2 regions of the Burkholderia sp. NLJ2 genome follow, and region 1 is predicted to be linked to the other one. Evidence: predicted binding sites of a transcription regulator. Region 1 holds the regulator's gene; the other holds the start of a gene.
What was found. Region 1 encodes FliA, which starts transcription of late flagellar genes. Its sites were predicted from a motif close to CTAAAGTTTNNNNNNNNNNNGCCGNTA; they were not measured.

Region 2: flgM (flagellar biosynthesis anti-sigma factor FlgM) is a predicted target of FliA. The motif match lies at 2,486-2,512, and genes of this name have one in related genera.

What each region holds. Positions count from the first base shown of each region.
Region 1 covers NZ_CP137808.1:280,119-287,356, reverse strand. Annotated here, with positions in the region: gene ahcY (adenosylhomocysteinase) at 1-1,231, opposite strand, end outside; S-adenosyl-L-homocysteine riboswitch at 1,264-1,391, opposite strand; gene R9B84_RS01220 (RNA polymerase sigma factor FliA) at 1,477-2,211, opposite strand; gene R9B84_RS01215 (flagellar biosynthesis protein FlhG) at 2,234-3,052, opposite strand; gene flhF (flagellar biosynthesis protein FlhF) at 3,045-4,853, opposite strand; gene flhA (flagellar biosynthesis protein FlhA) at 4,850-6,949, opposite strand; gene flhB (flagellar biosynthesis protein FlhB) at 6,946-7,238, opposite strand, start outside.
Region 2 covers NZ_CP137808.1:3,455,833-3,463,070, reverse strand. Annotated here, with positions in the region: gene R9B84_RS15970 (SGNH/GDSL hydrolase family protein) at 81-1,421, opposite strand; gene R9B84_RS15965 (flagellar protein FlgN) at 1,610-2,050, opposite strand; gene flgM (flagellar biosynthesis anti-sigma factor FlgM) at 2,127-2,456, opposite strand; gene flgA (flagellar basal body P-ring formation chaperone FlgA) at 2,575-3,828, opposite strand; gene flgB (flagellar basal body rod protein FlgB) at 4,033-4,521, shown strand; gene flgC (flagellar basal body rod protein FlgC) at 4,564-4,989, shown strand; gene R9B84_RS15940 (flagellar hook assembly protein FlgD) at 5,054-5,803, shown strand; gene flgE (flagellar hook protein FlgE) at 5,831-7,072, shown strand; gene flgF (flagellar basal-body rod protein FlgF) at 7,092-7,238, shown strand, end outside.

The DNA.
Region 1 (7,238 bases):
CGATCTGCGCGAGCGTCTGGTTCGCGAACGAGTTCGACATCACGAACGACGGGTGGCCGGTCGCGCAGCCGAGGTTCACGAGGCGGCCTTCCGCCAGCAGGATCACGCGCTTGCCGTCCGGGAAGATGATGTGGTCGACCTGCGGCTTGATGTTTTCCCACTCGTACTGGCGGGTCGACGCGACGTCGATTTCCGAGTCGAAGTGGCCGATATTGCAGACGATTGCGTTGTGGCGCATCGCCTTCATGTGATCGTGGCCGATCACGTGGAAGTTGCCGGTGGCCGTCACGAAGATGTCGGCCTTGTCGGCCGCGTATTCCATCGTCACGACGCGGTAGCCTTCCATCGCCGCCTGCAGCGCGCAGATCGGATCGATTTCGGTCACCCACACGGTCGCGCCAAGGCCGCGCAGCGACTGCGCGCAGCCCTTGCCCACGTCGCCGTAGCCGGCGACGACCGCGACCTTGCCCGCGATCATCACGTCGGTCGCACGCTTGATGCCGTCGACGAGCGATTCACGGCAGCCGTACAGGTTGTCGAACTTCGACTTCGTGACCGAATCGTTCACGTTGAACGCCGGGAACGGCAGGCGGCCGTCCTTTTCCATCTGGTACAGGCGGTGCACGCCGGTCGTGGTTTCTTCGGTCACGCCCTTGATGTGCGCGAGACGCGTCGAGTACCAGGTCGCGTCGATGTCGAGGTGCTTCGCGATCGACTTGTACAGCGCGACTTCTTCCTCGTTGGTCGGCTTCGCGATCACCGAACGGTCCTTCTCGGCCTTCGCGCCGAGGATCAGCAGCAGCGTTGCGTCGCCGCCGTCGTCCAGGATCATGTTCGCGAATTCGCCGTTCGGCCATTCGAAGATGCGGTGCGAGAATTCCCAGTATTCGTCGAGCGATTCGCCCTTGAATGCGAACACCGGCGTGCCGGCTTCGACGATCGCGGCCGCGGCGTGGTCCTGCGTCGAGAAGATGTTGCACGATGCCCAACGGACGTCCGCGCCGAGCGCCTTCAGCGTCTCGATCAGCACGCCGGTCTGGATCGTCATGTGCAGCGAACCTGCGATGCGCGCGCCCTTCAGCGGCTGCTGCGCCTTGTATTCGTCGCGGATTTGCACGAGGCCCGGCATTTCGGTCTCGGCGATGTTCAGTTCCTTGCGGCCCCAGCCGGCCAGCGCCATGTCGGCGACGACGTAATCCTTGGAAGCTTGCGAATCGATAATGGCGTTCATCACGCCCTCCTTTCTAAAAAAGTTCTAGATTGGTGACGTGAGCGCCGTTCAGGAAGCGGGGCCGGCGCGACGGTCGCGAAACGCGCGCCGCACGGCTGCTTGGTGAAGCCTTCCGAGCCTGGCGGACGCAGGATGGTCCGTCGCAACGCTCCTCGGAAAACGGGAGGGATTGTAGCAAATCGGCGCGCAAAATGCGCAAGCGGACGAAGCGCGCGGCGTCGGCGCGCGTTGTCGTCGAGAAAGGGTCAGGACTCCGCGCCGACCCACGCCTGTTCGCGCAGCCGCGCGCGCAGGCGCGCGACGGCCTGGCTGTGCAGCTGGCACACGCGCGATTCGCTCACTTCGAGCACCGCGCCGATCTCGCGCAGATTCAGACCCCGTTCGTAGTACAGCGACATCAGCAGCTTCTCGCGCTCCGGCAGCCGCTCGATCGCCTCGACGAGCGCCTCGCGCAGGTGCTCGTCGAGCAGCGACGACAGCGGATCGGCGTGATCGACGCGATAGCGGTCGAGGAACGGCTCGTCGTCGGCCGCGCGGTCGAAATCCTCGTAATAGATGAGCTGGCTGCCGTGCAGGTCCTGCAGCATCCCCTGGTATTCGTCGAGCGGCATGTTCAGGTGCTGCGCGATCTCGGTCTCGCTCGCCGAGCGGCCGAGATGCTGCTCGACCTGGTGCACCGCGTGCTCGACCTCGCGCGACGTCTTGCGCAGGCTGCGCGGCAGCCAGTCGTTGCTGCGCAATTCGTCGAGCATCGCGCCGCGGATGCGCTGCGTCGCGTAGGTCTCGAACTGCGCGCCCTGGTCTTCCTTGTAGCGGCCGGCCGCGTCCATCAGGCCGATCATGCCGGCCTGGATCAGGTCGTCGAGGTCGACGCTCGCCGGCATCTTCGCGACGAGCTGCAGCCCGAGGCGACGCACGAGCGGCGCATATTGCGCGAGCACGTCGGACTGGGACATCTTTCCTTGAGCGTTGTACATCATGGCTCTCTCCTTCCGGTAGCGCTCACGCGGCGTGTGCCGCGCCCGCCTCATACGACGGCTTGCCGCCCGCATGGACGGCGCGGCCCGCGCCCGAACGCGGGCGCATCGGCCAGTACAGCAGGTCGGCGGCAATCTGCCGGTAGTCGCGTGCGGCCGACGACGACGGGAACGCGTCGACCACCACATGCGTCAGCTCGCGCGCGTGCTCGACGAGCGGATCGGCACTCACGCAGCCCGCGTCGGCGATCGACACCGTCAGGTAGCGGCTCGCGACGCCCGCGAGGTTGTCGAAGGCCGTCTTCGCGTCCGCATGGCTGCCGACGTGATTGGTCAGCACGCGGAACTGCGCGAACGCATGCGCGAAATGCAGCCGCTTCATGCACGCGTACGCCTCGGTGATCGCCTGCGCGGCCACCCGCGTGACGACCAGCACGTCGTGCGCTTCGCGCGCGAGCGCCGAGAACGAGCCGTCGGCGCCGAGCTGCGCGTCGACGAGGACGATGTCGGCCGGGCCGTCGATGAAGTCGCTCAGTTGCGCGTCGCTGTAGCCGGCCCGCGCGAGCCGCGCGGCCGCGCACAGGCCGAAGCCGGCAGTCACCCGCGTGCGTTCGCCGTCGCGCAGCCACGCGCCCGCGAGCGTCGCGCTGGCCGAATGCACGTCGGCGCGCTCGTCGACGACGAGCACATCCTTGCCGAGCGACGCGAGCGCCGCCGCCAGGTTTACGATGGTGGACGTGCAACCGACACCCGCCGGCCCGCCCGTCACCGCGACGATGCGCGACGCGCGCCCGGCCAGCAGGCGCCTCAGCCCTTCGGCCTGATCGATGATTTGTTTATCCAAATCGCACCTCGTGCAGCTCGGCAGTGGAACGTGCGGTCAGGGCGGAAAGCAGCGTCGGCATGTCTTCGTCTTGCGGCACGAAGGGCGAGCCGTCGCGCGGCACACAAAATGCGCTCTTCAGCAGGAATTTGGTCGATGCGACATACAGGTTCTCCGGCACCTTCTGGCCGGTCGACACGTAGTGGATCGGCAGCTTGTAGCGGATCACCGTGTCGAGCACGCCGCCGAGGTGGGTCGCCTCGTCGAGCTTCGTGAGGATGCAGCCGGCCAGGTCCGGATGCTCGCCCGCGCTGCGGTACGCCTGCACGACCTCGTTGAGGGTGTCGCCGTGGCTCGTCGCGTTGAGCAGCAGCAGGCGCTGCACCGGCGCGTTCGCGCCGTGCAGCATCGCGATCTGGTCGGACACCGCGCGGTCGCGCTGGCTCATGCCGATCGTGTCGATCAGCACGATGTGCTTGTTGCGCAGCTCGGACAGCGCGAGCGCGAGATCGCCCGCATCCTTCACCGCGTGCACCGGCACGCCGAGGATCTTGCCGAAGATGCGCAGCTGCTCGTGGCCGCCGATCCGGTAGCTGTCGGTGGTCAGCAGCGCGACCTTGCTCGCGCCGAAGCGCATCACGCAGCGCGCGGCCAGCTTCGCGGTGGTGGTCGTCTTGCCGACGCCGGTCGGCCCCATCAGCGCGAACACGCCGCCGCGCTCCATCAGCGCGTCCTCGCTGTCGAGCACCGGCAGGTTCGCCGCGAGCACCGACTGCGCCCATTCGGCGGCTTGTTCGAAGGTCTGCGTGCCGTCGCCGGACGGCAGGTTGTCGACCAGCATCCGCACGAGCTGCGCGGAAAGACCGGCCGCGAACAGGTGCTTCGTCAGCGCGCCATGCACGGCGCTGCGACGCTGGCGGTCGTGCCACATCAGGCTGTCGAACTGCTCTTCCATCATGCCGCGCAGTTCGCCAAGTTCCTGCATCACCGTATCGTTGACGATCCGCTCGATGCGCGACTTCACCGCATCGGCCACCGCGGCGGCCGAGTCGGCGGACAGGCGCGTGCGCTCCGAGGCTTTCGCCGCGTTCACGGCGCTCGTGTCGGGCATGCGCGGCGCGGCTGCCGGCATCCGGCGTTCGGCATCGCGCACGATGTCGCGTGCCCAGTCGGGCGACGGCGCACTCGCGGCGCCCTGCGGTGCGGGCGCGCCGGCTTGCGGTGCGGCAGGCGTCGCCTGCGCACGCGCGATCAGCGCGTCGCGCTGCTGCGTCAGGCGCTTCGCGTGCTCGACAAGCCACGGTGCGGGTTCGGAAGTCGGGGCCGGCCATCCGGCGGCCGGCGCTCCGGGGGCCGGCCAACCGGTCGCGGGCGAACCGGCAACGGGCATCCCGGTGGCCGGTGCGGCGCTCGACGGCGAACCCGCAGCCTGGGCATCCGCATCGATCGTCGAAGGTTGCGCCGCCGTTTCATCCGCTTCGGCGCTGGCGCCGAACACGGACGAGAACACGTCCGGCAGCCCGCCTTCGCCCGCCGCATACGGATTGACGCTCGGGCGCGCGAACGTGGCGCCCGGGCGCGACACGATGCCCGGCACCGCGGCGGCCGGCACGGATTCCGGCACGCGCGGCGCGGCGATCCGCGGCCGTGCGGCGGCCGGCGGCGTCACCGCGGCGAGGTCCGAATCGGCGAGTGCGACGATTTCGACGCTGCCGTCATCGAGCGTGCGGTTCGACAGTACGACCGCGTCGGCACCCAGCGCCTCGCGCACGAGACGAAGCGCGTCGCGGCTCGTTGCGCCGGTGAATTTGCGAATGTTCAAGCGGAACCCCCGATGACGTTAACGACTTTGATCGTGCGTGTGTCCGGCACTTCGGCATACGACAGCACTTTCAATTGCGGCAGGCTGCGGCGCAGGAAACGCGCGAGCATCGCGCGCAGCGCGTGCTGCACCAGCAGCACGGGCGGCAGCCCGAGATTCTGTTGACGCAGCATCGCTTGTTGCGTGCCGGTCAGAAGGTTGTGCGCGAGGCCGGGTTCGAGGCCCGGGTTCGCGCCGGTGGCGAGCGCCTGCGACAGCACGCGCTCGAGATTCGAGTCGAGGCCCATCACCTGCATCTCGCCCGCGCCCGGATACCACTGCTGCGTGATCGCACGGCCGAGCGAGAGCCGCACCGCGGCGGTGATCTCGAACGCGTCGCCGCGGCCCGCATGTTCGGACACGGCCTCGAGGATCGTGCGCATGTCGCGGATCGGCACGCCTTCCTCGAGCAGGTTCTGCAGCACCTTCTGCAGCGTCGTCAGCGAGATCGTCTTCGGCACGAGGTCCTCGACGAGCGACGGCGCGTCCTTGCCGGTGCGCTCGACGAGCGCCTGCACTTCCTGGCGGCCAAGCAGCTCGGCCGCGTGCTGGACGACGAGATGGTTCAGGTGCGTCGCGACGACCGTGCTCGCGTCGACCACCGTGTAGCCGTACACCTGCGCCTGTTCGCGCAGCGCGATGTCGATCCACACGGCCGGCAGCCCGAACGCGGGATCCTGCGTCAGGGCGCCCGGCAGCGCGGCCGTCACCTGGCCGGGGTTGATCGCGAGCCACTGGCCCGGGAACACTTCGCCGACGCCGATCTCGACGCCCTTCAGCGCGATCCGGTACGCGTTCGGCCGCAGTTCGAGGTTGTCGCGGATATGGATCACCGGCGGCAGGAAGCCGATTTCCTGCGCGAATTTCTTGCGGATGCTCTTGATGCGCTTGAGCAGCTCGCCGTCGCTGTTCTTGTCGACGAGCGGGATCAGCCGGTAGCCGACTTCGAGGCCGAGCGGGTCGATCAGCTGCACGTCGTCCCAGGTCGCTTCGTGGCTGTCGGACGGCAGCACGGCGGGCGGCGCGATGTCGGTCACGTCGCCGGCCGCCTTGCGGGCCGCCGCGCGCTTCGTCTGCGTGCGGGCCAGCCAGATCGCGCCGCCGCCGAGCGCGAGGAACGCGAAGTGCGGCATCCCCGGGATCAGCCCCATGATCACGATGATCACGCCGGTGATCGTCAGCACGCGCGGGTTCGTGAACAACTGGCCGGTGATCTGCGTGCCGATGTCCTCGTCGGTCGCGACGCGCGACACGATCACGCCGGCCGCGGTCGAGATCACGAGCGACGGGATCTGCGCGACGAGGCCGTCGCCGATCGTCAGCAGCGTGTAGTTCGTGCCGGCCGCCGCGAAGCTCATGTCGTGCTGCACCATCCCGACGATCAGCCCGCCGATCACGTTGATCGCCATGATGATCAGGCCGGCGATCGCGTCGCCGCGCACGAACTTCGACGCGCCGTCCATCGACCCGTAGAACTCGGCTTCCTGCGACACGGCCAGGCGGCGCTTGCGCGCCTGTTCCTCGTTGATGAGGCCGGCGTTCAGGTCGGCGTCGATCGCCATCTGCTTGCCAGGCATCGCGTCGAGCGTGAAGCGTGCGGACACTTCGGCGATCCGCCCCGCGCCCTTCGTGATCACCATGAAGTTGATGATCATCAGGATCACGAACACGACGATACCGACCGCGAAGTTGCCGCCGACGAGGAAGTGGCCGAACGCCTCGATCACCTGGCCGGCCGCGTCGGGGCCCGTATGGCCCTCGAGCAGCACGACGCGCGTCGACGCGACGTTCAGCGACAGGCGCAAGAGCGTCGAGAACAGCAGCACGCTCGGGAACGCCGCGAAATCGAGCGGCTTCATCGTGTACATGCTGACGAGCAGCACCATCACCGACAGCGCGATGTTGAACGTGAACAGCAGATCCAGCAGCATCGGCGGCAGCGGCAGGATCATCATCCCCAGGATCATGCAGATCAGGACGGGGCCCGCGAGCGAGCGCAGGTTGGCGCCCGCGAGCAGGTTCGTGCGCTTCGAGAGCAGGCCGGTCGGGGTGCTCATGCCGAGGCTCCTTGCTTGCCTTGCTTGCCGAGCGTGTCTTCGGCTTCCTCGCGTTCATCGTCGGCGGACACCGACGTGCCCTTGTCGAGTTCGGCCGGCACGTCGAGATCGACCGGCACCGCGGGGAACGCGCCGCCTTCCGAACGGAAGCGCTTGAGCTGGTAGACCCACGCGAGCACTTCGGCGACGGCCGAATACAGCGAACCGGGAATCTCGCGTTCGAGTTCGACGTTGTGATACAGCGCACGCGCGAGCGGCGGCGCCTCGAGCAGCGGCACGTTGTGCTCGG
Region 2 (7,238 bases), 440 kb from region 1:
GTGCCGGCGCGGGCGGCGTCGGCCGCCCGCTGTCCGTCGGTCATCGATGACGGATCATCGGCGCCCGATCCGGATCCATTTCAATCCAGCAATCGCGCGCGCACGAACGGCGTGATCCGCTCGGCGAGCCACGCGTGCGTGCGCGTCGTCGGGTGCAGCGTGTCCCAGAACACGAAGCGCGCCGGGTCGCGGCAGTCCGCGCGCGGCGTCTGCGCGGCCAGGTAGGTCAGCGACGACGGCTTCGGGATGTCGAGGCACGAGCGCTTCGCATCGTCGAAGCCGTATTGCGCGGGGCGGTTCAGCAGATCGTCGAACGGCGCGTACGCGTCGAACACCTCGAGCCGCAGCGTCGCGCCGTAGCGGGCTCGGACGGCGGCCGCCGCGTCGGCGAGCCGCTGGTTGTAGTCCTTGACCTGCGCGGCGACGCTGGCGGTGTCGGTGCGCGTCGCGAACACCGGCGCGCGCGACACGTCCGGCAGCGTGACGAGCAGGATGCGCGTCGCGCCGGCCGCGGCGAGCCGCTCGAGACTGTCGCGCACCGCGTTCGCCGCCTGCTCGGACGTGCGGCCGTAGTTCACGAGATCGTTGCCGCCGGCGAACACCACGAACAGCGTATTGGCGGGCCGGTAGTTCGGCGCGCGATCCATGTATTCGCGCCACGAGTCGACCTCCTGCACCAGGCCCGGCACGACGAGGTGCTGGTCGGTCGCCGCACCGCCGATTGCCCAGTTGTAGAACGGCAGCCGCAGCGTGTTCGCGACGTATTCGGCCCACACCGGCCCGTTGCTGAAGCGTCCGGCGTGCCAGCTCGTGCCGTTCGGCAGCTTCCACTGGCTCGCGTTGAACATGTTCTGGGTGTCGGACAGGCTGTCGCCGAACACGATCAGCTTGTTGACTCGCGCGTCCTGCTGCGCGGCGTCGATCGTCCAGACCGTGTAGTTGAACGACAGCGCGTTGTTCGCCGCGACCGCCTGCGTCAGGTTCGCGCGGATGCCGCGCGCGGCGAGCGTCTTGCGGCAGACGTCGGCGAGCGTGTCCTGCGTTGTCGCGCTGTAGAACATGTTCTTCCACTGCGTGACGCCGTCCGCCCACCAGTAGCCGGGCACGCGATACCAGTCGCCGCCCGCCGGATCGCGCGCCCATTCGTAGGTCGCCTCGGGCTTGAGCGGATCGTCGCTGATCCGGTACCAGCAGCGCAGGTAGGTGTAGGTGTCGCTGCCGCGCGACGCGCGCGGCGCCCTGCCGGGCGGAGTGGAAGCCGGTGCCGCGAGCGGGCCGGCCGGCGACAGCGTCATGTCGCCGGTCGGCGTCGGCAGCGGGGCCGGGGCGGCCGGCGCGAGCGACGCGGTGAACGTCAGCGCGGCGCCGAGCGTGGCGATGGCGGCCACACGGCGTGCGGATTCAAAACGGGAATGATGCATCGATGCCCTCCGATCTGTTGTTGTTGGATCAGGCAGCGCGGCTGCGCTGCCGCGTATCGGGGGGACGGTTGCGCCGGGCTGGAGCCCGGTCTGTCGAAGCGGAATTCGGGGTGAAGCGGGTGAGGCGGGTGCAGCGGCGAGGCGGGTGAAGCGGCGGGGCGGGGCGCGATGCGCGCCGCCGCGCGACGTCAGCGCATCAGTGCCGACACGCGCCCATCGGGGCCGTAGACGCCGGCCGGTGCGGGGGCCGAGCGCAGCACCGCGAGCGCGCGCTCGTTGTAGTCCATCCGGATCCGGATCAGCATCCCGTTGTTCGCGTTGGCCTGGCGTGCGCGTTCGGCGGCCTGCTGCAGCAACTGCCAGCGGCCGGCGAGGCGTGCATCGCGCTCGGCGGCCTGGTCCATCCCTTTCTTGCCCGACGCAAAGCCGAGCGCGGACAACTGCGTGTCGCGCGTGCGCTCGAGCTGCGCGAGCCGGTCGATCAGCTCGCTCTTCTTCTCGACGATCCCGGGCAGCATCTCGAGCGGCTCCGGCGTCGTCAGCGCTTTTTCTTCATACGCGAGCAGGGACGCGAACGCCTCGACCGTCGCGTGTTCGTCGTTGACCGTGGCCAGCAGCTCTTCTCTCATCGCGTCATGCTCGTCGCGCCGGCGCGCGTGGTGCGGTGCGCCGGCAAACCGGGGGACCGGCCGCGAGGCGGCCGGCTCAGCTGCCCTGCGGGCGCTGCTGCTGCAGCAGCTCGCGGGCGGTATTCAATACGCCGTCGGCAATCTTGTTCGCGTCGATCGTCAGCGTGCCGTCTTTCAGCGCATCCTTGATCGACTGGACAAGGCCCGTGTCGATATCGGCGTTGCCGGACGCGGATGCCGAGCGCAACTGGCCGGACAGACCCGACAGGTTCACGGTCGTGTCGCCGCCGGTCGATCCTGCATCGGCCGCCTGCGCGGACGACTGGGCCGTGCCGGATTGCGCACGGGTCGCGCCGTTGCCGGTCGGCACGACGGGGCTCGAGTTCGGAGTGGAATCGATCTTCACGATGGGTTTCCTGTACGGTTTGACCCAGATAACGGCCGGGTCGGCCCGAACTTTAGCATCGTGAGCCCGAAATTCTCCGAATAAACAATTCTTTGCAATCTTGCAGCGGCATCCGGCCCTACAGCGGAATTTCCACGGTGCCGGCGTCCTTGACGATCGCCGTGACGATCTGGCCCGCCGCCATCCGGACCCGCACCGACTGGCCGGGCGCCGCATTCGCGAGCACGCTGCCTTCGGCCGAAATCGTGAAACCGGGGCCGGCCGCGACAACCCGCACCGTCTGGCCGGCCGACACCGACGCCGCGCTCTTCAGCATGTCCTGCCGCAGCGGCAGCCCGGCCGAGATGCGCGCGAGCGCGGTCGAGCCGATCGCCTGCGCCGGATCGGTGATCACCGCGAGCGGCAGTACCGTCAGGTCGCCGTCGCGCGCGATCAGGTCGGCCGCGCCCAGCGGCTCGCCGGGCGCGATCTGGCGCGCGGCGACGTAATAGGTGGCCTGCACGGCGACCTTCGCCTGCAGGTAGACGGTCCACGGCCGCTCGCCCGCGCAGCGCACGCCGACCGTCGTGCGGCCCCACAGGCGCGCGCCGGTCGGCAGGAACGGCTCGAGCGTCGTGCACGCGGCGAGCCCGCGCGGAAACGCGGTCGTGACCGTCGCGGTGGTCTTGCCGGGCAGGCCCGCGATCTGCTGCTGCAGGAACGTGAGGGCCGCGCGGCGGATCGCGTCGGGGTCTTGCTGGCCGGGCGGCGTCGCGGGCTGGGCTGCGGGGGCCGCCTGGGCCGGGTTGGCGGAAGCCACCGGTGCGCGCGGCGCCGGCGCGGCTGACGCGGCGCGGCCCGCCGCCATGCGTGCGGCGACTGCCGGCGGCGCCGGCCGCGCGGGATTCGACGCGGGCTCCGACGTACCGGCGACGACCGTCGCGATGGCGTTGGGATCGGCGGCGCGCGGCGCGCCGTAGGCGGTGTTCGCGCGAGCAGCTGTGTAGACGGAGGCCGGTGCGGCAGCCGGCGGCGGGACGTTCGTCACGATCATCGTGCCGGCCGGTTGCGCCGCGTAGCCGGCAGCGGCGGCACCGGCCGCACCACCCGCACCACCCACTCCGGCCGCACCACCCGCTCCGGCCGCACGTCCGGCGTCCGCCGCCATCCCCGCACCCAAAGCCATCCCCGCATTCCCGCCGAACTGCCCGCCGCTCGCCGCATTGGCGTGCGCGAGCGCGGTTTCGGCCGTCTCGCCGCGTCCGGGAATCACGATCATCCCGTCGTCCGCGTGCGCGGCCGGCGCGGCGATCCACAGCGCCGCGGCGAGCGCAAACGCACGCCGCACGTGCGTGAGCCGCCCGTTCCTGCCGCGAAGTGCGCTGCCCGTCATCGCCGTGTCCTCGATCCGTTGATCCGAGTTGCATTCTAGGGAGCCGGGCCGCCGCGCAAACGATGAATAGAGGGGGCCTTTGCCGCGTTATTCGCCCGATTGCCGGTTGCACGCGGCGCCTACCATCGCTGTCATGGAAAAAAGCCTCTCGGGTTGCCATCCGGCGCGAGGGGCGTGCAGCGCTTCATACGGAGAGACGCACACATGCTGGACAAACTCGATGCGGAATTCGCGTTCGGCCGACAGGCGCTCGACGTGCGCGCCTACCGGCAGGAACTGCTGTCGTCGAACATCGCGAACGCCGACACGCCCGGCTACCAGGCCCGCGACGTCGATTTCGCATCGACGCTCGCGCGCTCGCTGAAGCAGACGAACGGCGGCCTCGCGCCGAGCAACGCCGCGCAACTGCCGATGACGCAGCCGGCCGGCGTGACGAGCGGCATGTCGATGGTGTCGACGGCGGCGGGCCACATGGCCGGCACGGCGAAGCTGATCCCGACGGGCGGCCCGGCCGACGACTACGGCCGCGCGCAGTACCGGATGCCGCTGCAGCCGTCGCTCGACGGCAACACGGTCGATCTCGACGTCGAACGCGTGCAGTTCGCGAACAACGCGCTGCACTACCAAACCGGGATGACCGTGATGACCCAGCAGATCAAGGCCATGATCGCCGCGATCTCGACGAACTCGTAAGCGCGCCGCTTCCGACCCCGCGCACCAGTACAAGGAGCCTCCATGCCTTCGTTGATGAACATCTTCGGCGTCGCCGGTTCGGCGCTGTCCGCGCAATCGCAGCGCCTGAACGTCACCGCGTCGAACCTCGCGAACGCCGACAGCGCCACCGGCCCCGACGGCAAGCCGTACAAGGCCAAGCAGGTCGTGTTCGCGACCGACCCGATGGGCGGCGCGCGCACCGCGTCCGGCCAGGGCGTGGGCGGCGTGCGCGTGACGAAGGTGGTGGACGACCCGTCGCCGATGAAATCGACCTTCGACCCGGCGAACCCGGCCGCCGACGCGAACGGCTACGTGCAGATGCCGAACGTCGACCCGGTGCAGGAGATGGTGAACATGATCTCGGCGTCGCGCTCGTACCAGGCCAACGTCGAGACGCTGAACACCGCGAAGACGCTGATGCTCAAGACGCTGACGATCGGCACGTGAGCCGCGCGCCGACCGACCTTACAGACCCGAAAGTTCCGACAGTTCCGACAGAAGGCCACCCAGGATGACATCCTCCAACACGACGATCGGCGGCAACGGCACGAGCGTGTCGACCTTGCCGACCGACACGATGAACACCAACAAAGTGTCGTCGACCAACGGCACGTCGGCGAGCGACCTGCAGGCGACGTTCCTGAAGCTGCTCGTCACGCAGCTGCAGAACCAGGATCCGACGAGCCCGGTCGACAGTTCGCAGATGACGACGCAGCTCGCGCAGATCAACACGGTGAGCGGCATCGCGCAGCTGAACACGTCGCTCACGTCGCTGTCGACGCAGCTCGCGGCCGGCCAGCAGACGCAGGCCGCGCTGCTGATCGGCTCGAACGTGCTCGCGCCGGGCAATTCGGTCGCGGTGAAGAGCGGCGCGGCATCACCGTTCGGCGTGTCGCTCACGAGCGACGTGTCGAACCTGACGATCACCGTGAAGAACAGCTCGGGCGCCGTCGTCAACACGATCAACGCGGGCAAGCAGTCGGCCGGCACCGTGCCGTTCAACTGGACGCCGACGGACGTGGCCGGCAATGCGCTGCCGGACGGCGCGTACACGGTCAGCGCGCAGTACACCGGCACCGATGGCAAGACCTACGCGCCGACCGTGCTGGCGGCCGCGCAGGTGCAGAGCGTGATCAAGCAGGCCGACGGCACGGCGGGGCTGGTGCTGTCGAACGGTACGACGGTGGGGCTCACCCAGGTCGCGTCGATCTTCCCGAACGTCAAGACGTCGTCCTCGTCCGGCGGCACCACCACCAACTGATCGAGTTTTCTCGAAACGGAGACCGAAATGGGTTATCAACAGGGGCTGAGCGGCCTCGCCGGCGCTTCGAACGCGCTCGACGTGATCGGCAACAACATCGCGAACGCGAACACGGTCGGCTTCAAGTCGAGCACCGCGCAGTTCGCCGACATGTACGCGAACTCGGTCGCGACGTCGGTCAACACGCAGATCGGCATCGGCACGACGCTGAACTCGGTACAGCAGCAGTTCGGCCAGGGCACGATCAATACGACGAACTCGTCGCTCGACGTCGCGATCAACGGCAACGGCTTCTTCCAGATGTCGAACAACGGCGTGACGACGTACTCGCGCGACGGCACGTTCCAGCGCGACAAGGCCGGCTTCATCGTCGACTCGCAAGGCCGCAACCTGATGGGCTACACGGCGGGCCCGGGCGGCGTGATCAACACCGCGCAGACCGTGCCGATGCAGGCGCCGACGACCAACATCGCGCCGACCGCGACGACCAAGATCACCGGCCAGTTCAACCTGAACTCGCAGGACACGGTGCCGGTCAAGACGCCGTTCAACCCGAACGACACCACGACCTCCAACTACTCGACGTCGATCCAGGTGTACGACACGCTCGGCGGCTCGCAGGCCGTCAGCATGTACTTCGTGAAGTCGGCGGCCGGCACGTGGGAAGCGTACGCGGGCGTCCAGGGTGGCGCGGCGACCGATCTCGGCACGATCACGTTCAATTCGTCGGGCGCGATCCAGAGCACGACGACGGGCACGCCGCCGACGCCGACCACGTCGCTCGGCCAGTTCCAGTTCACCGTGCCGAACACCGACGGCTCGGCGACGCCGCAGAGCATCACGCTCGACCTGACCGGCACCACGCAGTACGGCGGCAAGGACGGCGTGAACAACCTCGTGCAGGACGGTTTCGCGAGCGGCACGCTGACGACCTACACGATCGGTGCCGACGGCAAGCTGACCGGCAACTACTCGAACGGCAAGACCGCGGTGCTCGGCCTGATCGCGCTCGCGAACTTCAACAACCCGAACGGGCTGGTGAACCTCGGCGGCAACCAGTATGCGGAGTCCGCCGCATCAGGCGTGCCGCAGGTCTCCGCGCCGGGCAGCACGAACCACGGCTCGCTGCAGGGCAGCGCGCTCGAGAACTCGAACGTCGACCTCACGTCGCAGCTCGTCAACCTGATCACCGCGCAGCGCAACTACCAGGCGAACGCGCAGACGATCAAGACGCAGCAGACCGTCGACCAGACGCTCATCAACCTGTAAGCGCGGATAACCGGCAGCCATGGACCGACTGATCTACACGGCGATGACGGGCGCGTCGCAGTCGCTCGACCAGCAGGCGGTCGTCGCGAACAACCTCGCGAACGCATCGACGACGGGCTTTCGCGCGCAGCTCGCGACGTATCGCGCGGTGCCGATGAATTTCGGC